2 regions of the Motilibacter peucedani genome follow, and region 2 is predicted to be linked to the other one. Evidence: riboswitches for the same ligand, from Rfam matches in the RefSeq annotation. Region 2 holds a riboswitch; the other holds the start of a gene.

Region 1 (6,824 bases), on a different contig from region 2:
GGTCGTGGTTGCTACCGCTGAGGTCGGGGTTGCCACCGCTCGGCCGCGTCGGCTACCGCTGGGCCGCGTCGGCTACCGCTGGGCTGGCTCTCGGCAGGTGAGCGGTAGCAAGGGAGGGTCGGCGGTAGCCGAGGGGCTACCGCCGGGTCGTGGTTGCTACCGCTGAGGTCGGGGTTGCCACCGCTCGGCCGCGTCGGCTACCGCTGGGCTGGCGCTCGGCAGGTGAGCGGTAGCAAAGCGGTCCGGAGGTAGCCGAGGGGCTACCGCCGGGTCGTGGTTGCTACCGCTGGGGTCGAGGTTCCACCGCCGAGGTCGCGATAGGCGCGCTCACCCCCAGGCGGGCGACCAGGTGCCGAGGGCGGCGGAGAGGAGCGTCGCGCCGACGGCGACGACGAGGGACGCGGAGACGAGCACCAGGTCCGGACTGCCGAGCGGGGACGTGCGGGCGGAGGTGCGCGGGCGGCCGGAGTCGAAGCCGCGGGCGTCCATGGCCGTGGCCAGGCGGGTGCTGCGGCGGACGGCGGCGACGAGGAGCGCGAAGCAGCGGGCGGCGAAGGCGCGTACGACTGCGGCGGGGCTGCGCCGGTCGCCGAGGCCGCGGGCGCGGCGGGCCAGCCCGCTCATGCGCCACTCCTCCTGGAGCAGGGGCAGCAGGCGCAGGGCGGCGAGGGCGCCGTAGGCGAAGCGCGCCGGGGCGTGCAGCCGCTGGACGAGCGCGTCTGCGAGCTCGGTGGGGTCGACGAGACCGGCGTAGAGCGCGCCGGGCAGCGCCACCGCCAGCACGCGCAGCGCCATGGCGAGGCCGCGGTCCCACACCAGCCCTGCGCCCGGCGCGAGCAGGGCGGTGGAGAAGCCCACGCCGGCCGCCGCGACGAAGACCGGGACCGAGCGGCGGGCCGAGGTGGCCACCGGCAGCCCGGAGAGCAGCCACGCGAGGGCGGGCACGAGCAGCAGCACCGGCGTGACGGCGTCGCGGGCCAGCAGTGCGGCGAGTCCGACCACCGTGCAGGCGAGCAGGCCGGAGAGCGGGTTGACGCTCACCCGAGGACCAGCTCGCGCGCCGCCAGTGCACCGACGAGCGGCCGGTCGTGGGTGACCGCGGCGACAGAGCGGCCCTCCTCGAGCAGCGCCTGCAGCAGCCGCACGAGCTCGGCCCAGGTGCGCGCGTCCTGCCCGAAGCTCGGCTCGTCGAGCACCAGCACCTGAGGCGCGGCGGCCAGGACGGCGGCGACCGAGAGCCGGCGCTGCTCGCCCCCGGACAGCGTGTGCGGGTCGGCGGCGGCGAGCCGTGCCAGGCCGAGCCGCTCGAGCAGGTCGGTCGCCGTCGACGGGGCACCGCCCGCCAGCCGGACGCCGAGGGCGACCTCGTCGACGACGCGGCCGGTGACGAACTGCTGCTCGGGGCGCTGGAAGACGCTGCCGACCGCGCCGGCCAGCGCACTGGCGCGCCACGTGCACAGCGGACGGCGGTCGGCGCTCAGGGCCGGCGTCGCGCGTACGCTGCCCGCGCTCGGCCGCAGCAGGCCTCCGAGCGCCTGGGCGAAGGTGGTCTTGCCGACGCCGTTGCGGCCGGTGACCGCGACGGCCTCCCCGCGGTGGAGCACGAGCGAGACGTCCTCGGGTGAGGGCCGGGAAGCACCGCGGTGCCGGTGCGTCACGGACTCCGCCTGCAGGAGGGCCTCCCCGGCGGCGGGCGCGTGCCACGGCCACGACGGCTCGAAGCCCGGCACCCACACACGGTGCTCGGCCAGCCAGCGCCCGCGCTCGCCGGAGAGCACGGCGGCCGGCGGGCCGTCGGCCACGACGCCGGACGCGTCCAGGGCGACCACCCGGTCGACCAGGTCGAGCCAGGGCCCTGGCCGGTGCTCGACCATGACCAGCCCTGCGCCGGTGCGCTCGAGCACGCGACCGACCGCCGCGCGGGCCACAAGCACGCCGGCCGGGTCGAGGCTGGCGGTCGGCTCGTCGAGCAGCAGGAGTTCGGGCCGCAGGGCGACGACCCCCGCGAGGGCGAGGCGCTGCGCCTCGCCGCCGGAGAGCCCGGCGGTGGCGCGGGAGCGGCCGAGGGTGAACCCGACGTCGTCGAGCGCCTCGTCCACGCGCGGCCAGATCTCCGCCGGCTCGACGCCCCAGCACTCGGGCCCGAACGCGACGTCGTCACCGGCGCGCGCCATCACCAGGCTCGTGGCCGGGTCCTGCTGCACCAGCCCGGCGCGGCCGCGCGCTTCGCGGGCGTCGACGCCGTCGAGGGTGATGCGGCCCTCGGTCTCCTCGGCCGAGGACGGGTCGAGCAGCCCGGCGAGCGCGAGCAGGAGCGTGCTCTTGCCGGCCCCGGACGGGCCGACGAGCAGGACCTTCTCACCGGGCGCGACCTCGAGGTCCAGCTCGCGCACCGCCCAGGCCCGGCGGCCGGCGTGGCGCCAGCCCCAGCCCGTGACGGACACCTGCATGCGCTAGACCAGCTCGCGGCTGCGGCCGGCCGCGAAGGCGCCGAGGGCGCCGGTCGGCACCAGCGCGCGCAGCAGCCACCACGACAGGCCACCGGTCAGCACGGCGCCGGAGACGACGACGGCGACGACGTAGGTGAGCTTCCACGGGCCCGACCAGTCGGCGTAGTAGTAGACGAGGTCGAGCAGCGCGGCGCCCAGGCCCGCCGCCGCACCGGCGAGCGCGGAGGGCACGAGGCCCCAGCGCCGGTAGCGGAACGCGGCCCACACGGCCTCGGCGCACAGCCCCTGGACGAGCCCGTAGACGATCACCGGCGCGCCGAACGAGCTCGCCAGGAGGTACTCGAGGGTCGAGGCGACGAGCTCGGCGAAGACCGCGGCGCCCGGCTTGCGGACGACCAGCGGCACGAGCGCGCCCGGCAGGAACCACATGCCGTACATCACGGCCTGGCCGGGCGGGAAGCCCGAGAACGCCGGCGACACCGCGTTCCACAGCTGGGTCCACGCCCAGAAGACCACGCCGGACGCGACGGCCAGCACCGCCGCGGTGACGATGTCCACGGTGCGCCACGGTGCCCGGGGGCGGGTCAGGACGCCGAAGCAGACGAGCCCGGCGGCGACGAGCGCGACCACGGCGTCGATGACGCTCGCGGCGCGCGGCAGGTCGGTCGCCTCGGTGCCGAGGTAGCCGAGCACGGCGGCGACGGCGCCCACGGCGACAATGACCGTGCCGGCGCGCGCGGCGGCGCCGGACGGGCGGGACGGGCCGGACGGGTGGGTGGTGGACACGGTTCCTCCTGGACGCGGACGACGTAGGAGGAGAGGTGAAGGCATCTGACGAGCCACCGCGTGGCGCGGCCCGAGGGACGCGCCGCTCGGTGGAGATCCGACTCCCTGCGCCGGCATGACCCGGATCAGGTTCGAGGGTCTGTGGGTCGTCCCACACTCTCAGCGCTGCAGCGCTCCCCTGCGGTGGTGCGCTGCGAGATTACACCCGTGCGTACCCGTAAGACGGCGGGGTGCCCGGTCGATGAGGACGTCGTGACCAGGAAGCCGCGGAGGGACGACTCCCTCGACCTGCGCGGCCTGGCGAGCAGGTGCGGAGCGGTCCTCACCCTCGCCGGCAGCGCGGTGTCGGTGTCCTGCACCCTGCCTCTGGGCGGCTGGGCCCTGGTCGCGGGCGTCTCGGTCGCCGTCGTCGCCGCGGCCGTCGGCGTGCTGTGCCTGGTGCTGCCGTTCCACCGGTGGCCACGGGCCGCGATGCTGCCGATCATCCCGCTTGGCTGCGTGATGATCGGCCTGATGAACGCGGTGTCGTTCAACCCCTACAACTCCACCTGCTTCTTCACCGTGCTCGCGGTCTTCATCGGGCTCTCGCAGCCGCGGTGGACGAGCCTCTGGTGGTCACCGCTCATCGGCGTCGCGTTCTGGCTGCCGCTGGCCGACGTCGCGCCCGCCGACCACGCGGCCTGGCTGCGGGGCGGCGCGCTCGACACGGTGCTGGTCTGCGTCCTGCTCAGCGAGATCACCGCCTACCTCGTCAGCCGCCTGACCCGCTCGGCCGCTCAGCTGCACGAGCACGACGAGCGGCGCTTCGCCAGCCTGGTCGAGAACTCCTCGGACATCACCGTGCTGCTCGACGGCGAGGGCCGCGTGGAGTACGTCAGCCCCTCGCTCACCTCGGTGCTCGGCATCGAGGCCTCCGGGCTCGTCGGCGCGGAGTGCGCGGCGGTCCTGCGCGAGCACATGCACCCGGACGAGGTCGAGGCCGCCCTCGAGCGCCTCGCCGCGGGACCGCGCCCCGGCGTCCCCACGCAGCTCGACCTGCGGGTGCGCGGCGGCGACGGCTGGCGCGTGCTCGAGTGCACCCTGTCGGCCTCGCCGGACTCCTCGGGCGCGGTCATCAACGCGCGCGACGTCACCGAGCGCCACCGGCTCGAGGTGGAGGTCCGCGAGCAGGCGCTGCGCAACCCGGTCACCGGGCTGCCGAACCGTACGCTGCTCAACGAGCGGATCTGGGACGCGACGGGCGCGGGGACGCCGGTCGGCGTCATCCACTGCGACATCGACGGCTTCAAGACCATCAACGACCGGCTCGGGCGCGAGGGCGGCGACGCCGTGCTCAGCGAGGTCGCCGGCCGGCTGTACGCGCTGGTGGCCGAGCCCTCGCTCGTGGCGCACCTCGAGGGCGACGAGTTCGCGGTGCTGCTCGTGGGCGCCGGCGAGCAGGAGACCGAGTCGTTCGCGCTGCGGGTGCTCGAGTGCCTGCGCGCGCCGTTCGACCAGCCCGAGCTGGTGCACACGCTGGTGACCGCGAGCCTCGGGCTCGCCGGCTCGTGGACCCAGGGGGCGGACCCGGTCACGGACGCCGACCTCGCGATGTACGCGGCGAAGGCCGCCGGCGGCGACTGCGCCCGCGTCTTCGAGCCGGACCTGCGCGAGGCCCGCATGGGCGAGCTGGTGCTGCGCGAGTCGGTGCGCCAGGCGCTGCACGGCGGCGAGCTGCGCCTGCACTTCCAGCCCATCGTCGACGTGGCGAGCGCCCGCCTCCAGGGCCTCGAGGCCCTGATCCGCTGGGAGCACCCGACGCGCGGGCTGCTCGGCCCCTTCGCCTTCCTCCCGACCGCCGAGTCGATGGGCCTGATGGGAGAGGTCGACCGCTGGGTGCTGCGCACGGCCTGCGCGTCGGTCGCCGAGCTCAAGCGGGAGCACCCCGTGGCGGCCGACGCCTACGTCAGCGCCAACGTCTCGCCCGCGCGGCTCGAGGAGCCCGGCTTCGCCGACGAGGTGCGCGCCGTGCTCGCCGACACCGGGCTCGACCCGCGCCACCTCGTGCTGGAGATCACCGAGAGCGCGGCGCTGGGACTCGAGTCCGTCGTCGACGCGGTGCGGGTGCTGCGCGCGATCGGCGTGCGCTTCGCGGTCGACGACTTCGGCACGGGCTACTCGTCGCTGAGCTACCTGCAGCAGCTCGACTTCGACATCCTGAAGGTCGACAAGAGCTTCACCGACCACATCACGACCGAGCGGTCGAGCACGCGGCTGGTCTCGGTCATCGCCGAGCTCGGCCGCACCCTGGGGCTGCACACCGTGGTCGAGGGCGTCGAGACCGAGGTGCAGGCGCGGGCGCTGCACGGGCTCGGCGTGCCCAGCGCGCAGGGCTACCTCTACAGCCGGCCGATGTCGCCGGCCGACCTGCCCGCCGTCATCGAGCAGCTCGAGCAGCACGCGCCGCTGGCTGCCGCGACGGCGTAGGGCCACGTCGCCCGGCGTCGGTGTCGGACCTGCGGCTCGGTGGAATGGCGCGTACGCGTGGGTGGAGTCCGGCTCCGGGTCCGACGACGCCGAGGCCGCCGGCCGCGCCGCGGCCCTGCTGGAGACCGCGGAGGCGCACGGCGCGCCGGCGGCAGAGGTCGTCGCCGTCCAGGAGGCGTCGAGGCGCTGGAGGTCTGAGTTCAGGACTCGTACTCGGCGGCGGGCGGCTGCTCGGCCTGGCGCTCCTCGAGCTCCTCGAGCAGGGTGCGCAGCTCGCCGCGCAGGAAGTCGCGGGTGGCCACCTCGCCGAGCGCGATGCGCACGGCGGCCAGCTCGCGGGTGAGGTACTCGGTGTCGGCGATGCTGCGCTCGCTGCGCGCGCGGTCCTGCTCCCACTGCACCCGGTCGCGGTCGGCCTGGCGGTTCTGCGCCAGCAGGATCAGCGGCGCGGCGTAGGACGCCTGCAGCGACAGGATGAGCGTGAGCAGCGTGTAGTTGGTGGCCCGCGGGTCGAACTGGAGCCGGTCCGGCGTCCAGGTGTTCCACGCCAGCCAGAGCGCCACGAACACCGTGAGGTAGCCGATGAACCGCCAGGTGCCGAGGAAGCGGGCGATGCGCTCGCCGATCGCGCCGAAGGTCTCGGCGTCGTAGCCCGGGCCGCGCAGCCCGCGCCGGCCGCGCTCGCGCGGCACGTCGAGCGCCGGGCGCGAGCGCGAGGGCCGGGGCCCGCGCAGGCCGCGCTCGTCACGAGCCACGCGGCACCTCGATGTCGGCCGGGCGGTCGCGCCAGTCGTCGGGCAGCAGGTGGTCGAGCACGTCGTCGACGGTGACCGCGCCCAGCAGGTGGTCGTTGTCGTCGACGACCGCGATGGCCACGAGGTTGTAGGTGGCCAGGTAGTGCGTCACGGCCGGCAGCGTCGTCTGCGGCAGCAGCGGGTCGACGTCCTTGTCGACGACCCCGGACACCAGGGACGACGGCGGCTCGCGCAGCAGGCGCTGGATGTGGGCGGTGCCGAGGAAGCGCCCGGTCGGCGTCTCGAGCGGGGGCCGGCAGACGTAGACGGAGGAGGCGAGCGCGGGGGAGAGGTCGGCGACGCGCACGCGGGCGAGCGCCTCGGCGAC
Region 2 (6,824 bases):
GACCGCCTCGCTGTTCCGCGCCAAGGTCGTCGACGTCGCCACCGATGCCGTCACGATCGAGGCCACCGGCAACGCCGAGAAGCTGGCCGCGCTGCTGCGCGTCCTCGAGCCCTTCGGCATCAAGGAGCTCGTGCAGAGCGGCATGGTCGCCGTCGGCCGCGGCTCCCGCTCCATCACCGACCGCGCGCTGCGCCCGGTCGACCGCTCAGCCTGAGACCCCCGCTTCCATCCTCAAGGAGATCCGACCCGTGGCAGCAGAGCTGTTCTACGACGAGAACGCCGACCTCTCGATCATCCAGGGCCGCACCGTGGCCGTCATCGGCTACGGCAGCCAGGGCCACGCGCACGCCCTGAGCCTGCGCGACTCCGGCGTCGACGTCCGCGTCGGCCTGCCCGGGGGCTCCAAGAGCCGCGCCCGCGCCGAGGCCGAGGGCCTGCGCGTCGTGACGCCGGGCGAGGCCGCGGCCGAGGCCGACCTCATCATGATCCTCACGCCCGACCACATCCAGCGCCACGTCTACACCGCCGAGATCGAGCCCAACCTGCAGGACGGCGACGCGCTGTTCTTCGGCCACGGCTTCAACATCCGCTTCGGCTACATCAAGCCGCCGGCCGGTGTCGACGTGTGCATGGTGGCTCCGAAGGGTCCCGGGCACCTGGTGCGCCGCGAGTACAGCGAGGGCCGCGGCGTACCCGTCATCGTCGCCGTCGAGCAGGATGCCACGGGCGGCGCGTGGCCGCTCGCGCTCTCCTACGCCAAGGCGATCGGCGGCCTGCGGGCCGGCGGCATCAAGACCACGTTCACCGAGGAGACGGAGACCGACCTGTTCGGCGAGCAGGCCGTGCTCTGCGGCGGCATGTCGGCGCTGGTCCAGGCCGGCTTCGAGACGCTCATCGAGGCGGGCTACCAGCCCGAGGTCGCCTACTTCGAGTGCCTCCACGAGCTCAAGCTCATCGTCGACCTGATGTACGAAGGCGGCATCGCCAAGCAGCGCTGGTCGATCTCCGACACCGCCGAGTACGGCGACTACGTCTCGGGCCCGCGCATCATCGACGCCTCGGTCAAGGCGCGCATGAAGGACGTCCTCACCGACATCCAGGACGGCACGTTCGCCAACCGGTTCATCACCGACCAGGACGCCGGCGCGCCGGAGTTCAAGCAGCTGCGCGCCAAGGGCGAGCAGCACCCGATCGAGGCGACCGGTCGCGAGCTGCGCAAGCTCATGAGCTGGGTCAAGTCCTCCGACGACGACTACGTCGAGGGCTCCGCCTCGCGCTGAGGCGTCGAAGAGCTCCGCGCGTCCCGCCCCACCAGGCGGGACCCGCGGTAGTGCGGAAGGGCCGTCCCGCCACCCCTGGGACGGCCCTTCCCTCTCTCTGCACCACCCCCGTGTCCGAACCCGCCGCGCGCCGACCTGCGGCGATGTGCTGATGTGTTCGGACACACGAGTGGAAGGGTGGGACGCCGACGTGGCACCAACGACGCCCTGGTGGGCCGACGCGGTCGTCTACCAGATCTACCCGCGCAGCTTCGCCGACTCCGACGGCGACGGCATCGGCGACCTGGCCGGCATCCGGTCCCGCCTGGACCACCTGCGCACGCTCGGGGTCGACGTCCTGTGGCTCTCGCCGGTCTACCCCTCGCCGCAGGACGACGCCGGCTACGACATCCGCGACTACCAGGGCATCGACCCGGTGTTCGGCACCCTCGAGGGCTTCGACGAGCTGCTCGCCGACGTGCACGCGCACGGCATGAAGCTCGTCATGGACCTCGTGGTGAACCACACCAGCGACGAGCACGCGTGGTTCGAGGAGTCACGGGCGAGCAAGGACAGCCCGAAGCGCGACTGGTACTGGTGGCGCCCCGCCCGCGAAGGCCTCGAGCCGGGTACGCCTGGGGCTGAGCCCACGAACTGGGGCTCCTTCTTCTCCGGCTCGGCCTGGCAGCTCGACGACGCGACCGGCGAGTACTACCTGCACCTGTTCTCGCGCAAGCAGCCCGATCTCAACTGGGAGAACCCCGAGGTACGCCAGGCGGTCTGCGCGATGATGCGCTGGTGGCTCGACCGGGGCGTCGACGGCTTCCGCATGGATGTCATCAACATGATCTCGAAGGACCCGGCCCTCCCGGACGCGCACGTGGTGGGCTCAGGTGGTCTGTTCGCCGACGGCGGCGCCTACTACCTCTGCGGACCACGCATCCACGAGTTCCTGCAGGAGATGAGCCGCGAGGTCTTCACTGGCCGGCCCGAGCTGCTGACAGTCGGTGAGATGCCCGGCGTCACCGTCGACGAGGCCCGGCTGTTCACCGACCCGGCCCGGCGCGAGGTCGACATGGTCTTCCAGTTCGAGCACATGGGTGTCGACCAGGGCCTCACCAAGTGGGACCACCACCCGCTCAAGCTCACCGACCTCAAGGCCACCCTCGCCCGCTGGCAGGCGGGCCTGGCCGATGTCGGATGGAACAGCCTCTACTGGAACAACCACGACCAGCCGCGCGTGGTGTCGCGCTTCGGCGACGACGGCGAGCACCGGGTGCGCTCCGCCACCATGCTCGCGACGGTGCTGCACCTGCACCGCGGCACACCGTACGTCTATCAAGGCGAGGAGCTCGGGATGACCAACGCGCCGCTGCGCTCGGTCGACGAGCTGCGCGACATCGAGTCGATCAACCACTACCGGCAGGAGGTCGCGGCCGGCCGCGACCCCGAGCAGGTGCTGGCCTCGATCCGCCCGATGGCCCGCGACAACGCGCGCACGCCGATGCAGTGGGACGCCTCGCCCCACGCCGGGTTCACGACCGGCACGCCATGGAGCGAGGTCAACCCCAACTACACCGAGGTCAACGCCGCGGCCGAGACGGCCGACCCCGACTCGGTCTTCCACCACTACCGCCGCCTCATCGCGCTCCGCCACAGCTCCCGGACCGTGGTGCTCGGCGACTTCACGCTGCTGCTGCACGACGACGAGCAGGTCTACGCCTTCACGCGCCGTCTCGGCAACGAGGAGCTGCTGGTGCTGGGGAACTTCTCCGGCTCCGACGCCGAAGTCGAGCTCGAGGGGTGGGAGGGCTCGGAGCTGGTGCTGGGCAACTACCGCGAGCCGGCGGAGGGGCTCGGGCTGCGGCCCTGGGAGGCGCGCGTCCACCGCCGCGAGGTGGGGCGCTAGCCTCTGACCCGTACGTCGGCCGGGGTGCCCTCGCGAGAGGGCTGAGACAGACCCGCCGAACCTGATCCGGGTCGTTCCGGCGTAGGGAGCCGACGCACGAGGGCGCGCTCCCCGTGCCCGCGTGCTGACGTCGGCCTCCTCGCCGGGCGCACGCGAAGGAGAGCCCGCATGGACGTCGCCGAGGTCGCCGAGCTGCTCGCGCAGGTGCGCCGCAGCTCCCCGCTGGTGCAGTGCATCACCAACTACGTCGCCATGGACCTGGCGGCCAACGCCGTCCTCGCGGTCGGCGCGTCGCCGGCGATGGTGGCCGACCCGGCCGAGTCGGGGGAGTTCGCCGCGATCGCGTCGGCGCTGACGGTCAACACCGGTACGCCGTCGCCCCGCTGGGCCGACGGCATGGTCCGCGCGACGACCGCTGCGGTCGAGGCCGGACGACCCTGGGTGCTCGACCCGGTGGCCGTCGGGGCGACCGCCATGCGCGACGAGCTCTGCGCCGAGCTGATGGCCCGCACGCCGAGCATCGTGCGTGCCAACGCGAGCGAGGTGCTCGCGCTCGCCAGGGTCACCGGAGCCTCGTCGACGGCCGAGGCCGGTGGGGGAGCGCGCGGGGTCGACAGCACCGACAGCGTCGAGTCGGCTCTCGACGCCGCGCAAGCACTGGCACGCAGGCACTCCTGCGTGGTCGCGGTGACCGGCGAGGTGGACGTCGTCACCGACGGGACCAGGGTCGCGACGGTCACGGGCGGGCACCCCCTGATGGCCCGGATCACCGCCACCGGGTGCAGCCTGACCGCGGTGACGGGCGCCTTCGCCGCCGTCGCGCCGGCCTTCGAGGCCGCGGTCGCGGCCTGTGCGGTCTACGCAGCCGCCGGGTCCCGCGCCGGGTGCGACGCCGCGGGCCCGGGCACGCTGCGCTGGCGGCTGCTCGACGAGCTGCACCGGCTCGACGAGTCCGCCCTCCGGGACGGCGCCCAGGTGGTCTCCTCATGACCGCGGACCTGCGCGTCTACCTGGTGACCGACCCGGCGCTCGGCGGCGAGCGCCCGCTCGAGGCGACGGTGGAGGCCGCCGTCGTCGGCGGGGTCACCGCCGTCCAGCTGCGCCACAAGGGGGCCTCGCCCAGCGAGCTGTTCGTCGAGGCGCGCCGGCTGCTGCAGGTGCTCGACGGCACGGGCGTGCCACTGCTGGTCAACGACTCCCTGCCCGTCGCGACCGAGCTCGGGCTCGGGCTCCACGTGGGTCGCGCGGACCCTGATCCCGTGCTGGCGCGGCAGGTGCTCGGCCGCGACGTGGTCATCGGCATGTCGCTCTACGGCGGCCGCCGCCTCGCCGACGACGAGAGGTCTGCACTGGACTACACCGCGGTCGGGCCGGTCTGGGCCACCTCGACGAAGTCCGACGCGGGTGGAGCCGTGGGCACCGGGGCGATCGGGGCCACCGACCGCAGCCGGCCCGTCGTCGCCATCGGCGGGATCGACCCGGACCGCGCCCGGCAGGCGGTGGCCGCCGGTGCGTCGGGCGTGGCCGTCGTCTCGGCCGTCATGGCCGCTGCGGACCCCCGGGCAGCCGCCGCCGCGCTGCGCGCGGCGGTCGACGAGGCGTTGGCGGCCCGGTCGTGAGCGCGGTCGTGGTGCTCACGGTCGCCGGGTCCGACCCGTCGGGCGGTGCGGGCATCCAGGCCGACCTCAAGACCTTCTCGGCCCTCGGCACCTACGGCGCTGCGGTCCTCACGGCCCTGACCGCGCAGAACACCCGCGGGGTGACCGGCGTGCACGAGGTGCCCGCCGACTTCGTCACGGCCCAGCTCGACGCTGTGCTCGGCGACCTCGACGTGCGCTGCGTCAAGACCGGGATGCTCGGTACGCCGGAGGTCGTCGAGGCGGTCGCTGCGGCGGTGGCGCGCCACCGCGTACCCCAGCTCGTCGTCGACCCCGTGCTCGTCGCCACCAGCGGTGACGCCCTCGGTGCGGCGGGCACCGCCGAGGCGGTGCGCGAGCGGCTGCTGCCCCTGGCCACGCTGGTCACCCCGAACCTGCCGGAGGCCGCCGCCCTGCTCGGCCACCCGGTGCCGGACCGGGCGGCGATGGCGCAGGCCGCGCAGGAGCTGCGCGCGCTCGGTGCGGGCGCCGCTCTGGTCAAGGGCGGCCACCTCGACGGGAGCACCAGCGACGACGTGCTGGCCGACGCCGACGGGCTGCTGGAGCTGTCCGCGCCGCGCGTGCCGACCCGCAACACCCACGGCACCGGCTGCACGCTGGCCTCGGCGGTCGCCGCCCACCTCGCGCGCGGCCTGCCCCTGCGCGAGTCGGTGCGACTGGGCAAGGACTACCTGACCCGGGCGCTCCTGCACGCCGACGAGCTGGAGGTGGGGTCGGGCTCCGGCCCGGTCCACCACTTCGCGGACTGGTGGAGGCCCGAGCAGGGCGCAGCGGTCAGGAGTGCCGGTGCGCCTCGCTAGAGTGGCGCGCCTAGAGGCAAGGTCCGCCCCTTCCACGCGTCCCGGGAGCATCTGGTGAGCAAGCCCGTCGTACTGATCGCCGAGGAGCTGTCGCCGGCGACGATGGAGGCCCTCGGCCCCGACTTCGAGGTCCGGCACTGCAACGGCGCCGACCGCGCCGAGCTGCTGGCCGCGATCGTCGACGTCGACGCCATCCTCGTCCGCAGCGCCACCAAGGTCGACGCCGAGGCCATTGCCGCCGCGAAGTCCCTGCGGGTCATCGCCCGCGCCGGGGTCGGCCTCGACAACGTCGACGTGCCCGCGGCCACGCAGGCCGGCGTCATGGTCGTCAACGCACCGACCTCCAACATCGTGTCGGCCGCCGAGCTCGCCATCACGCTGCTGCTCTCGGTCGCCCGCCGGGTGCCGGCCGCCCACGCCTCGCTCAAGGCGGGGGAGTGGAAGCGCAGCAAGTTCACCGGCGTGGAGCTCTTCGAGAAGACCATCGGCGTCGTCGGCCTGGGCCGCATCGGCGTGCTCGTCGCCCAGCGGCTCTCGGCGTTCGGCATGAAGGTGCTGGCCTACGACCCCTACGTGCAGGCGGGGCGCGCCGCGCAGATCGGCGCCCGCCTGGTGAGCCTCGACGAGCTGCTGGCCGAGGCCGACTTCATCACCGTGCACCTGCCCAAGACGCCGGAGACCGTCGGCCTGATCGGCGAGGAGGCGCTGCGCAAGGTCAAGCCCGGCGTCCGCATCGTCAACGCCGCGCGCGGCGGCATCGTCGACGAGAAGGCGCTCTACGACGCCATCGTCGAGGGCCGGGTCGCCGGCGCCGGGCTCGACGTGTGGGCCAAGGAGCCCACCACCGACTCCCCGCTGATGACGCTCGAGCAGGTCGTCGGCGTTCCCCACCTCGGCGCCTCCACCGACGAGGCCCAGGAGCGCGCGGGCATCGCGGTCGCCCGCTCGGTGCGCCTGGCCCTGGCCGGCGAGCTCGTCCCCGACGCGGTCAACGTGCAGGGCGGCGTGATCGCCGAGGACGTGCGCCCCGGCATCCCGCTCACCGAGAAGCTCGGCCGCATCCTCTCCGCGCTGATCGGCGCCGTGCCGCAGTCGCTCGACGTCGTCGTGCGCGGCGAGATCGCCGAGCAGGACGTCCGCGTGCTCGAGCTGGCGGCGCTGCGCGGCATCTTCGCCGACGTGGTCGAGGAGGCCGTCA

What was found. A riboswitch is a leader RNA that binds a small molecule or an ion and turns the genes downstream of it on or off. The one in region 2 is predicted to bind thiamine pyrophosphate.
Region 1: another riboswitch for thiamine pyrophosphate. It lies ahead of CLV35_RS13455 (ECF transporter S component); the one in region 2 lies ahead of thiM (hydroxyethylthiazole kinase).

What each region holds. Positions count from the first base shown of each region.
Region 1 is NZ_RBWV01000013.1:73,726-80,549, forward strand. It holds gene CLV35_RS13445 (energy-coupling factor transporter transmembrane component T family protein) at 328-1,041, opposite strand; gene CLV35_RS13450 (ABC transporter ATP-binding protein) at 1,038-2,450, opposite strand; gene CLV35_RS13455 (ECF transporter S component) at 2,454-3,236, opposite strand; TPP riboswitch at 3,321-3,426, opposite strand; gene CLV35_RS13460 (putative bifunctional diguanylate cyclase/phosphodiesterase) at 3,489-5,702, shown strand; gene CLV35_RS13470 (DUF1003 domain-containing protein) at 5,903-6,457, opposite strand; gene CLV35_RS13475 (magnesium transporter MgtE N-terminal domain-containing protein) at 6,447-6,824, opposite strand, start outside.
Region 2 is NZ_RBWV01000014.1:2,325-9,148, reverse strand. It holds gene ilvN (acetolactate synthase small subunit) at 1-214, shown strand, start outside; gene ilvC (ketol-acid reductoisomerase) at 249-1,280, shown strand; gene CLV35_RS15185 (glycoside hydrolase family 13 protein) at 1,432-3,168, shown strand; TPP riboswitch at 3,179-3,273, shown strand; gene thiM (hydroxyethylthiazole kinase) at 3,337-4,158, shown strand; gene thiE (thiamine phosphate synthase) at 4,155-4,787, shown strand; gene thiD (bifunctional hydroxymethylpyrimidine kinase/phosphomethylpyrimidine kinase) at 4,784-5,626, shown strand; gene serA (phosphoglycerate dehydrogenase) at 5,678-6,824, shown strand, end outside.